DNA from 2 places in the Shewanella sp. BJSY2023SW001 genome. Region 2 is predicted to be linked to the other one. Evidence: riboswitches for the same ligand, from Rfam matches in the RefSeq annotation. Region 2 holds a riboswitch; the other holds the start of a gene.
What was found. A riboswitch is a leader RNA that binds a small molecule or an ion and turns the genes downstream of it on or off. The one in region 2 is predicted to bind thiamine pyrophosphate.

Region 1 (5,625 bases), on a different contig from region 2:
ATAACTGATCATCTGATATCCGTATGAATCGTTGGCGAGTGCCGGGAGCCAAATTGGTTCATCTCCGGCTGAGCATGGCGACAATGCTGCCAAAAAAGCCAGGCCGCGGCAATTACTTGCCGAGTTTTAACAGGCTTGGGGGGCAAATCGCCGCGGCCGATTACATCTCTGGGCCGAATGGTATTATACTGCCAAGAACACAGTGATTTGGCCCTTGGGCCGAGTCTGAACCGATACACCGGAGAGTGGCAAAATGGCCGAAGAAACCATATTCAGCAAAATTATTCGCCGTGAAATACCCACGGACATACTGTATCAGGACGAGTTGGTGACTGCCTTTCGGGATATCAATCCCAAGGCTCCCACCCATCTGCTGATAGTGCCCAATCATCTGATCCCCACAGTCAATGACGCCAAGGCCTCCGACGAGCAGGCCATAGGCCGTATGGTGACAGTGGCCGCCAAGTTGGCCGCCGAAGCCGGGATCGCGAAGGACGGCTATCGTTTAATCATTAACTGTAATGAGCATGGCGGCCAGGAAGTGTTCCACATCCACATGCATCTGCTTGGCGGTAAAGCCTTGGGGCCTATGGTGAGTTCAGCGTCATGAAAGTCAATCCGGAGTTTTTCCCGCTGACGACCCTGGCGAGCCGTTTTGTCAACCAGTTGGCCCAGTGCCGTCGCCTCGGGCTCAAGGTGCATGAGGGCAGTGAACACCATGTACTGATAGAGTTGCCTTACAGCACCGAGCTGGTGGGTTACCCTGAAACCGGAGTTATCCATGGTGGGGTTATCACCACTTTGATGGATACTGCCAGTGGCTGCGCCGTGGTTTGTGCCATCAAGGACAAATACGGTTCGCTGGAGATCTCGCCGACTCTGGATCTGCGGGTCGACTATATGAAGCCCGCCGAGCCCCACAAGCCGGTGTATGGTTTTGCCGAGTGTTATAAGTTGTCATCCAGCGTCGCGTTTACCCGGGCCATCGCCTATCAGGACAGCATAGACGACCCCATCGCCCATGCGGTTGGCTCCTTTATGCGGATAAGCCCTGAAATGATTGGGGACACTTTCCGTAAGGCACTGATGGGTGAGGAGACGAAATGACAGATCCCAAGGCATCCCTGGATGTAAAAAGCATAGTTGCCAAAGTGACAGAAACCAATGATTTCAGTCATTTACTTGAGCATGTTCCCTACGCCCGCTTTATTGGCATGTTGGTAGAACGGTTTGGCGATGAGCTGGTGTTTCGCTTGCCGGCCAAAGATGACAACATAGGTAACCCGGTACTGCCGGCCATTCATGGCGGCGTGATAGCCGGGTTTATGGAGATGTCGGCCATCATCCAGCTTATGGTGTTTATGCAAACCAGTAAGGTGCCTAAGGTGGTTGATTTTTCCATCGACTACTTACGTGCCGGTTATCATAAGGATAGTTTCGCCGAGTGCCGAATAACCCGTCAGGGACGGCGAGTGGCCAATGTCAATATCGACTGCTGGCAGACCAACCGCAAGCAGCTGATTGCAACCGCCCGGGCACACTTTTTGATTGATTGAGAATAAGGGATTGGCAGATGAAAAAAGTCTTGGTAATAGCAGCAACCCTGCTGGCTCTGGCAGGCTGCGCCAACCATACGGCCGGGGTGTATGCCAGCTCGACCGGTGAAAGTCGCATCGACAACAGCAGCTTTGCCCGCTCGGTGAGTGTCGGTGACTTGATGGCAAGAGGCGAGGGCGGCTTGCTCAGAGGCACTGCCACCATCAGCAGCAAAGTCGCTACCGATATGCGTGTTCAGTACAAATTCACCTGGTATGACGCCAGCGGTTATACCCTGGATGATGAAGGTGTGTCCTGGAAGTCGGTCAAGCTGCATGGTAAACAGCAGTTGCAGGTGAGCGCCGTGGCGCCGAATCCGACTGCCAGTCGTTTTGAGATCTATGTGCGCGAGGCCTTTTCAAACTAAAAGTTGCAACCTCGGCACCACTGCCGCCCGAACCATTATTCCAGTTGATGCTCAACGAACGGGACTATTGGTGTGGGCGGTTTTTTATCCCCCCAGATACAATTTGGCAACCTGGCTCACTTTTGTTGGTAACTCGTGTATACTGGCCCTCGCCAAGGGGTGTTTACCGCATTGCGGTTGACTGAGATGTCGTATGACGAACCCTTAGAACCTGATCCGGCTAGTACCGGCGTAGGAATGGGCCACAATTCGTGCACTTTCAACTCGCTTTCTTATTGCCGGATCTCAAACTGTGAATATTTGAGGTCCTATGTCCAAGTTTACCGTACCTACTCTGCTCGCCAGTACCATTCAGATGCTGCTGTGGGCACCCGTTCATGCCGCCGATAATCCCGGCGTTGAAAAGCAAGATGAGCAACAAGCCATGGAAGTGATAGTCGTCAGCGGCGACTTTCGTGGCCTGACGCTGGAGAAGATGCCCTCCAGCGTGACTGTTATCGACGAGCAGCGCATTGAAGATCAAGGCGCCGAGCATTTCGAAGATATGCTGGGTAACGTAGCCAACTTCAACTGGTCAGGTGCCAGCTCCCGGCCAAGATACTTCCAGATCCGCGGGGTCGGTGAGCAGGAGCAATACCAGGGAGCGCCCAACTCCTCTGTGGGCTTTATTATCGATGATATCGATCTCTCCGGGCTGGGCAGCGTTTCCAGCCTGTACGATCTGCAGCAGTTTGAAGTGCTGCGTGGCCCTCAGGGCACCCGCTATGGCGCCAATGCCCTGGCCGGTCTTATCTATCTCAAGAGCAATGATCCCACAGACGTATTCGAGCACGGCGCCGAAGTCTCGCTCGGTAATGATAATCTGCAAACCTTCAGCGGCTTCAGTTCCGGCCCAGTGACAGATTCCGGCAAGCTGCTCTATCGTGTGGCGCTGCAGCAACACAAGCAGAACGGTTATCGCGACAACCTGTATCTGGGCCGTGACGATACCAATGAGCGTGATGAATTCAGCGGCCGTATCAAGCTGCGCTGGTACGCCACCGACAAGTTGCAGGCAGACTTCACTCTACTGCACGCCGATTTTGACAATGGTTATGATGCCTGGACTCTGGACAATAACGGCTTCGATACCATTACCGATGCGCCGGGCGTCGACAAACAGCGCACCACGGGTTCCAGCCTCAAGCTGAGTTATACCGGCTTTGAGGCTTTTGAGCTGGTGTCCCTGTCAAGCTATGCCGCCACAGATCATCACCACGGTTACGACGGTGACTGGGCCAACCCGGATTACTGGGCCGGAAAAGAGTGCGGCGGCGCACCCTGTGAGTACGATTACACCTGGGATAAGCGTGGCGAGCGGCGCACTCTGTCACAGGAGTTCAGATTCAGCTCCAACGAGGCCGGGCGGATTTTCGGCGGCAGCACCGACTGGCTGGCCGGGCTCTATTTTATGGATCTCGATGAGGACAATGATCTCTACTCTGAATACAACGGCGGGCCGGATGAAGTGCTGACTTCCCGCTACAGCGCCAGTAACTATGCGGTGTTTGCCCAGTTGGACTCAGATCTGGGGGCGGGCTACAGCCTGTCTATCGGTGCTCGTATCGAGCGACGTGAGAGTGACTACAGCGACAGCAATGGTGATGCCTTTAGCCCATCGGAAAACATGTGGGGCGGCCATATCGCCCTATCCAAGGCGCTGGCTGAACACCATGAAGCCTATGTTCGGATAGCTAGAGGCTACAAGGCCGGTGGTTTTAATATGACGCTGCCCCAGGAGCTGGCCGACAAGAAAGAGTTCGATACCGAAATCCTCTACAACTATGAACTGGGGCTGAAATCCAGCTGGGCCGATGGCTTGCTGGATACCCGTCTGGCACTGTTCTTTATGGACAGGGAAGATCAGCAGGTAGCGGCCTCACTGCAGGATCCTGTCGATCCCCAGCGCTTTATTCTGTTCACCGAAAACGCCGGCAGCTCCAATAACTATGGCGCCGAGCTGGAAGCCAACTGGTATCCCACAGATTCACTGCAGTTCTACACCAGCCTTGGGTATCTGCAGACAGAATACGGTGATTACCTGTATCAGGATAAATATGGCAACCCTGTGGATCTCAGCGGCCGGGAACTGGCCCACTCGCCGAGATGGACCTATAGTCTCGGCATGACCTGGCGCAATGACATGGGCTGGTTTGCCAACCTCAACAGCAGTGGCAAGAGTGCGTTCTACTACTCAGACAGCAATGATTCCCGCTCTGAAGACTATCAAGTGGTCAACGCCAAGCTGGGCTATGAGGCAGACAAGTGGTCGGTTTACCTCTGGGGCCGCAACCTGTTCGATGAAAAATACGGCGTGCGCGGTTTCTACTTCGGCAATGAGCCGGATCAAAACTGGGCCGAGAAGCAATATATCCGCTACGGGGACCCACGCCAGATTGGTGTGACCTTCAACGTCAAATTTATCTGATGGCATAAGCCGTTGTCGGCCGGGGCGTGTTGCAGCGCCCCGGTTCATTACAGGAGATGTAAAATGAAGTTAACTGCCGAAATCAGCATGTATCCGCTCCACGATGAGTATCTGGAACCTATTCAATGGTTTATCAAGCGCCTGGACAGTTATGCCAACATAGAGAGAACCACCAATGCCATGGCGACTCAGGTGTGCGGTGATTATGCCGAGGTGATGGCCATGCTGGCCACCGAGATGCAGGCAGCGCACGAGAAATTTGGCAAGGCGGTGTTTGTCTGTAAATTTATCGGTGGTGAGCTGAACTTGGGCCACAGGGAATAACCCATGAGTGAATTCTGGCACTGGCTCGCCGAGGCCGGCTCTCAGGCCCAGGGCATGGGCGCCTGGGAAGCGGTAGCCGTGGTATTGGCCTTGGCCTATCTGCTGCTGGCCATGAAAGCCAATATCTGGTGTTGGGCGGCAGCCTTTGCCAGCACCGCCATCTACACTGTGCTGTTCTGGAAAGTCGCGCTGCTGATGGAGTCAGTGCTCAACGTCTATTACATGGCGATGGCGCTGTACGGATACTGGCTCTGGCGCCGGGGTGGGGAAAACCATCAAGGAGTGGCCGTGACCTCCTGGCCCTGGCAGCGGCACCTGGTACTGATTCTGTTGACTGGGTTGGTGTCTCTGTTTGTCGGTCATATGATGGCGACTTTCACTCAGGCAGCCTTCCCCTACCTGGATGCGGCAACCAGCTGTTTTGCTGTGATGACGACTTTTCTGGTGGCGCGCAAAGTGCTGGAAAACTGGCTCTATTGGGTGGTTATCGATCTGGTGTCCATCTATCTCTATTTAAGCAAGGGCTTGATGTTGACCTCACTCTTGTTTGTGCTCTACGTGGGGATGGCGGTAGCCGGATACTTTATCTGGCGCGCCAGAGCCCAGGAATCCCGCGGTCGCGACTCCTCACAGCTTGAAAGCGGCGCGGCATGAAAGGCAAACCGCTGACAGAACTTGAGGCCAGTCTGGGTGAAGGTTTGAGCTGCGAGCTCAACGCCGCCCTCAAGCGGCTACAGTTGTGGCCGCTTGAGGGGGCCAAGCCGCTCACCCTTGGGCTAAGCAACCAAAACTGGCTCTTGCAAGCCAGCAGCGAGTTATTGGTGCTGAGAGTCAATTCCCCGGGCTCAGACCGTATCTGCGACAGAAACAA
Region 2 (5,625 bases):
AGTAGTTGGACCGTGGCGGGAGCCGCGCACTTAGTGCTATTGCTGGGGTTATCCTGGTTTTGGCAGCAGGCCGAATGGCGAAGAGTGGTGACAGAGCCTGCCAAACCCAAGGCGTTGCAATCCTATCTTTATTTCAGTCAGCCCAGCCCCAAACCGTTAACGCCAGTGCCGGAAGCCTTGGCCGAAGAAGCAATAATCCAGTCCAAAGAAGCGATAGAGGTTAAAAAAGCTGACTCAAGCAAGCGTTCTGAGCCACCAAAGCAGGCCGCCGAAGAGCCGCTGCAAGAGACTGAACAAGTGGCTGTGCAAGAAACTGTTCAAGAAGCTGAGCAAAACCCTCGGAAAGACAGAGTTAAAAACCTGAATGAGCAAAGCGTCCCCAAGATTCGGGATCAAAGCGTTAAACCTATTGGTAGCGTCATTGAAGAAACGAAAAATGCAGCCGTACCTGCGCCAGAGCGAGCAAATGACTTTAAATCGCAGCCGGCAGAGCAAGCTCAGCTGGACTTCAGTTCAAACGCATTAAAGTCTGCCCGAAAAGTATTGCAACACTCGCAACAGCAGGCGCTGCAGCAGCTATCACAGCAATATGCGGATAAGGCTACGGGACGCAAGAGCCTCAGTGAAATGGATGGGGAGATGGAGGTGCTTTGGGTCAATGACGCCGATGATTTCAATAAAGTGGCCAGTCTGGATCTGCCGCTCGACCCTAACCGTATCGTCAAGGATGGTGATACCTGCTATCGGGTCGTCAAGGTGCCGACTCCGCTCAATCCCTACGCCGAAAACTTGGGGTTTCCATTTAAGTGCGGTCAGACAGAGATGGAAAAAGCACTCAAGGAGGCGGTGGCCAGCCGTCTAAAGCGGCTTGGTAAGTGAGTTTTGCAATCAATTTATTTGATTGGAAATAGATTGGTTTCCAGATTTTTGTAAATATTTGTATTAACTTCAAATGATTAACTTGTGATTTTAATGGATTAGATTCTGCGGCGCGTTTTGCTGTCGGGCTTGTTTCCCGCTTCCGCTTGTGCTTATACTCGGCAGTAATCTTGTCGGAGTGCCCTCTGGGCTGAGACCGTTTATTCGGGATCCGTTGAACCTGATCAGGCTAGCACCTGCGAAGGAAACAAGCATTCAGCTGCAGCATTACCGCAGCCACTGCGAGCAAAAATCTATGCCAAAGGCTTTAAAGAGCCGAGGCGATATCTGGCTTCTCCAGCGGACATTGAACTGACCTGAAACCACGAGGTCAGTCTGCCAACACCGCCGGAGGAAGACTCCAAATCAAGGAGTTTAACCAGTCAGCTTGCGCCGCTTATTATTCAACTCTCCTGACAAGCAATTTCATTTTCCAAAAGAGTGAGCTTGCTTATGTCAAATCGTCAATCCAATCGTCGTCAAACCCGAGAGGCCGCCCAGGCTTTTATCGATAACCTTAAACCCTTGCAGCATCCCAATTCACAGAAGCTGTTTGTTCAGGGCTCCCGGGCCGATATTCAGGTTGCCATGCGCCAAATCAGGCAGACAGACACCCGAATACCAACCCAAGATGGCAGCGCGCAATTTGAACCCAATCCCGTTGTACGTGTTTATGATTGTGCCGGCCCTTATTCAGATCCCAACGCGGCTATCAATGTGCGCCAGGGCCTGGATAAACTGCGCCAGGGCTGGATCTTAGAGCGTGATGATACGCAAGAGCTGACCGAGGTCAGTTCCAGTTTTACCCAGCAGCGACTGGCGGATGAAGGGCTGGATCATCTGAGATTCGACGCTTTGCCCAAACCGCGCCGGGCCAAGCCGGGTAAGCGAGTGACCCAATTGCATTACGCCCGCGCCGGCATTATCACTCCTGAAATGGAATATATCGCCATTCGTGAAAATATGGCCCGGGCCAACGAAGCGCTTGCCAAAGATCCGCAACTGGCCCGCAAAGCCAAAGGAGAAGCCTTTGGCGCTATAGTTGCCACGCCGATAACCCCTGAGTTCGTTCGCAGCGAAGTGGCCCGTGGCCGCGCCATTATTCCCGCCAACATCAACCATCCGGAAGCCGAGCCTATGATCATCGGCCGTAACTTTTTGGTGAAGGTCAACGCCAATATCGGTAATTCGGCGGTGACCTCTTCCATCGAGGAAGAGGTGGAAAAACTGGTGTGGGCCACCCGTTGGGGCGCCGATACGGTGATGGATCTGTCCACCGGCCGTTATATCCACGAAACCCGTGAATGGATAGTACGCAACTCGCCTGTGCCCATAGGTACCGTGCCCATCTATCAGGCGCTGGAAAAGGTCAACGGCATTGCCGAAGATCTCAGTTGGGAAGTGTTTCGCGACACCCTGATAGAGCAGGCCGAACAAGGAGTGGATTACTTCACCATTCATGCCGGGGTCTTGCTGCGCTATGTGCCCATGACGGCCAATCGGGTGACCGGCATGGTATCCCGCGGCGGCTCCATTATGGCCAAGTGGTGCCTGAGCCATCATAAGGAAAACTTTCTCTACAGCCATTTCCGCGACATCTGTGAGCTTTGCGCCGCCTATGATGTGTCACTGTCGCTCGGTGACGGCATGCGCCCCGGCTCGATTGCCGATGCCAACGACGAGGCTCAGTTTGCCGAGCTGGAAACCTTGGGTGAGCTGGTGAAAATCGCCTGGGAATACGATGTGCAGACCATAATCGAAGGGCCGGGCCATATTCCTATGCAGCTGATCAAGGAGAATATGGACAAGCAGCTTGAGTACTGTGATGAGGCGCCTTTCTACACCTTGGGGCCCCAGACCACGGATATTGCGCCCGGCTATGATCATTTCACCTCTGGCATAGGCGCGGCGATGATTGCCTGGTACGGCTGTGCCATGCTCTGTTATGTGACCCCCAAGGAGCATCTGGGCTTGCCTAACAAGGAAGACGTTAAACAAGGGCTTATTGCATACAAAATTGCGGCGCATGCCGCCGATGTCGCCAAAGGACATCCAGGTGCCCAGCTGCGCGACAATGCGTTGTCAAAGGCCAGATTCGAGTTTCGCTGGGAAGATCAATACAACCTGGGGTTGGATCCCGATACCGCCCGGGCGTTCCACGATGAATCCCTGCCTCAGGAGTCTGCCAAGGTGGCGCATTTTTGCTCCATGTGCGGCCCCAAGTTCTGCTCGATGAAAATCACCCAGGATGTACGCGACTATGCAGCGTCTCTGGCTGCATCCTTGTCTGCATCTCAGCTAGCTTCGGGGGATTCGTCAGGGCCAGACTCGGCAGAGCGCCAAACCGAGCCTGTGCAGGCAGAAGAATTGACGGCACAGCCGCTGGAAGTACTGGATGCCGAGGCAGGGATGGCGCGGATGTCGGCGCAGTTCAAGGCCGCTGGCAGCGCCCTGTATCAACCGGCAACAGTAGGCGAAAAGTCCGAGTCCAATCCCAATCCAAAGCCTAAGTCCAAGTCCAAGCCAGAGGCTACACGCTATGAAGAGGAAGCCTGAAATGGCGGCTGATAAAAGGCCGATAGTCTGGAGCATAGCCGGCTCAGACAGTGGCGGCGGCGCCGGTATCCAGGCCGATCTTGCCACCTTGAGTAATCTTGGCTGCCATGGCTGCTCTGTCATCACCACTTTGACCGCCCAAAGCAGTGTGGCAGTGACGCTAACCGAGGCGGTGAGCGAGGAGATGTTGCTGGCGCAGCTCAATGCTCTGCTCGGAGACTTACCGCCCAAGGCGATAAAAATCGGCTTGCTTGCCAATCAAGCGCAGCTGCAGCTGCTTTGTGACTGGTTGGCTCGGCACCTGCCTGATGTTCCTTTGGTGGTCGACCCTGTCATGGTGGCCAGTTGCGGCGATGCACTCTCTAAGAGTACTGCAACGGGCGCAGCGCGGCTCGATTACCGGCCGCTGGCGGTGCTCGCCACTGCGCTGACCCCCAATATTCACGAGCTGGCGTTGCTGAGTCGCAGCGATATTCATGACTTTCCTTCCTGGCAAGATGCGGCAACTTGCCTGGCAAACGAACTGCCTTGCCATCTCTTGGCCAAGGGCGGGGATTTCGAGGCGGGGATCGCGCGCGGTCTGGCAGAAGACTTATTGCTTTTTAAAGACTTGCCTCACAGCTCAGGGTTGCATCAACGGCAGGGGTTTGTGTTGGCGAGCCCAAGGCAAGCATCCAGCAACAACCATGGCAGCGGTTGCACGCTATCCAGTGCCATAGCGGCATTTTTGGCCCACGACTGGATCTTGCCCGATGCGCTAATTCTGGCCAAGGCCTATATCAATGGCGCTTTGGCGCAGAGTTATCGGGTAGGCAGTGGTCCCGGGCCCTTAGGTCGACCCGGGGCTTGTCTGGCCGCCGAGCTTATGCCTGTCATCTGGCCGCTGGAGGATTATCCCTGGGCCAACCCAGCCCAAGTGCTCGGCGCCCCCTGGCTTGCAGCGCCAACCTCTGCTGATGCTGTTAGTGCTAAAGGCGTTGGTGTTAAAGGCGTTAGTGCTGAAGGCTTTAAAACACTGCCCCATAATCTGGGTATCTACCCGGTCGTGGCCGATGTCGAATTGCTGGAAGCCTTACTCAAGGCAGGTTGCCGCACTATTCAATTGCGGCTCAAGGAGGAAGTGTTGCCCGGCTCGAGCGCCGAGCGGGCGATCATTCGCGCCATCGCGCTCGGGCGCCAATATCAGGCGCGGGTATTTATCAATGATCACTGGCAACTGGCCATTGCCCACGGCGCCTTTGGTGTGCATTTGGGCCAGGAGGATCTCAGCCAGGCATCCCTTGAGGCCATCCAAGGGGCGGGTATGGCGCTGGGGTTATCCAGTCATGGTTATTTCGAGGCGCTGCTTGCATTGCGCCACAGGCCCAGTTATCTGGCCCTCGGACATATCTTTGCCACCAAGACCAAAGTGATGCCGTCTCTGCCCCAGGGACTGACGCGCCTTGCTGCCTATAGCGAAACCTTCGGCTCCTTGCTGCCGACGGTCGCCATTGGCGGCATTGACGAGCATAACCTTGATGCCGTCAAACATACCGGTGTTGCCAATGTCGCCGTGGTGCGGGCCATTACCGAGGCCGCCGAGCCGGTAACGGCCTTCAGGCGCCTGACACAAAGCTGGATAGGGCGAGCAGCCGCTATTGCAAGTGGGATTAGCCATGCTCAACAAAATGGCGGGGGTCAGGAAGGTGCAGCTGAGCGGGACGGTACTGGAGTTCTGGGCCGTGCTGGGGTTCAGGACTGTGCTGGGGGTCAGGACTGTACCGGGCTGAGCGATCGCGACTTTATCCGTTACGGTAGCCAGTTGCTGCTGCCCAGAGTCTCAGAAGCGGGGCAGCTCGCCTTACAGGTAATGACGGTCGCCATAGTGGGGCTCGGAGGTCTTGGTCATCATCTGGCGCGCTCTTTGGCCGCCGCCGGAGTAGGGCGTCTCATTCTAATCGATCCCGATATTGTCGAGTTGGGTAATCTGCCGAGGCAACTGCTCTACAACGAGCAGGATATCGGCCGTTTGAAGGTCGACGTGGCCAAGGAAAAGCTGGGGCGCGATTATCCAAACTGCCTGATTGAGATTGAGCCCAAGCTATTTGGCCCCAAGAGCGCGGAGCTTATTCGTGAGGCGTCACTGGTATTGGATGCCAGCGATAATTTCCT

Region 1: linked by a shared signal. The riboswitch ahead of ACMHXH_RS08770 (TonB-dependent receptor) and the one ahead of thiC (phosphomethylpyrimidine synthase ThiC) in region 2 are both predicted to bind thiamine pyrophosphate.

Annotation. Positions count from the first base shown of each region.
Region 1 covers NZ_JBKORF010000036.1:127,629-133,253, reverse strand. Annotated here, with positions in the region: gene ACMHXH_RS08795 (PDZ domain-containing protein) at 1-12, opposite strand, end outside; gene hinT (purine nucleoside phosphoramidase) at 254-610, shown strand; gene ACMHXH_RS08785 (PaaI family thioesterase) at 607-1,107, shown strand; gene ACMHXH_RS08780 (PaaI family thioesterase) at 1,104-1,556, shown strand; gene ACMHXH_RS08775 (YcfL family protein) at 1,574-1,963, shown strand; TPP riboswitch at 2,109-2,218, shown strand; gene ACMHXH_RS08770 (TonB-dependent receptor) at 2,274-4,430, shown strand; gene ACMHXH_RS08765 (hypothetical protein) at 4,494-4,754, shown strand; gene pnuC (nicotinamide riboside transporter PnuC) at 4,758-5,408, shown strand; gene ACMHXH_RS08755 (phosphotransferase) at 5,405-5,625, shown strand, end outside.
Region 2 covers NZ_JBKORF010000011.1:24,170-29,794, forward strand. Annotated here, with positions in the region: gene ACMHXH_RS01850 (hypothetical protein) at 1-879, shown strand, start outside; TPP riboswitch at 1,044-1,143, shown strand; gene thiC (phosphomethylpyrimidine synthase ThiC) at 1,372-3,474, shown strand; gene thiE (thiamine phosphate synthase) at 3,476-5,625, shown strand, end outside.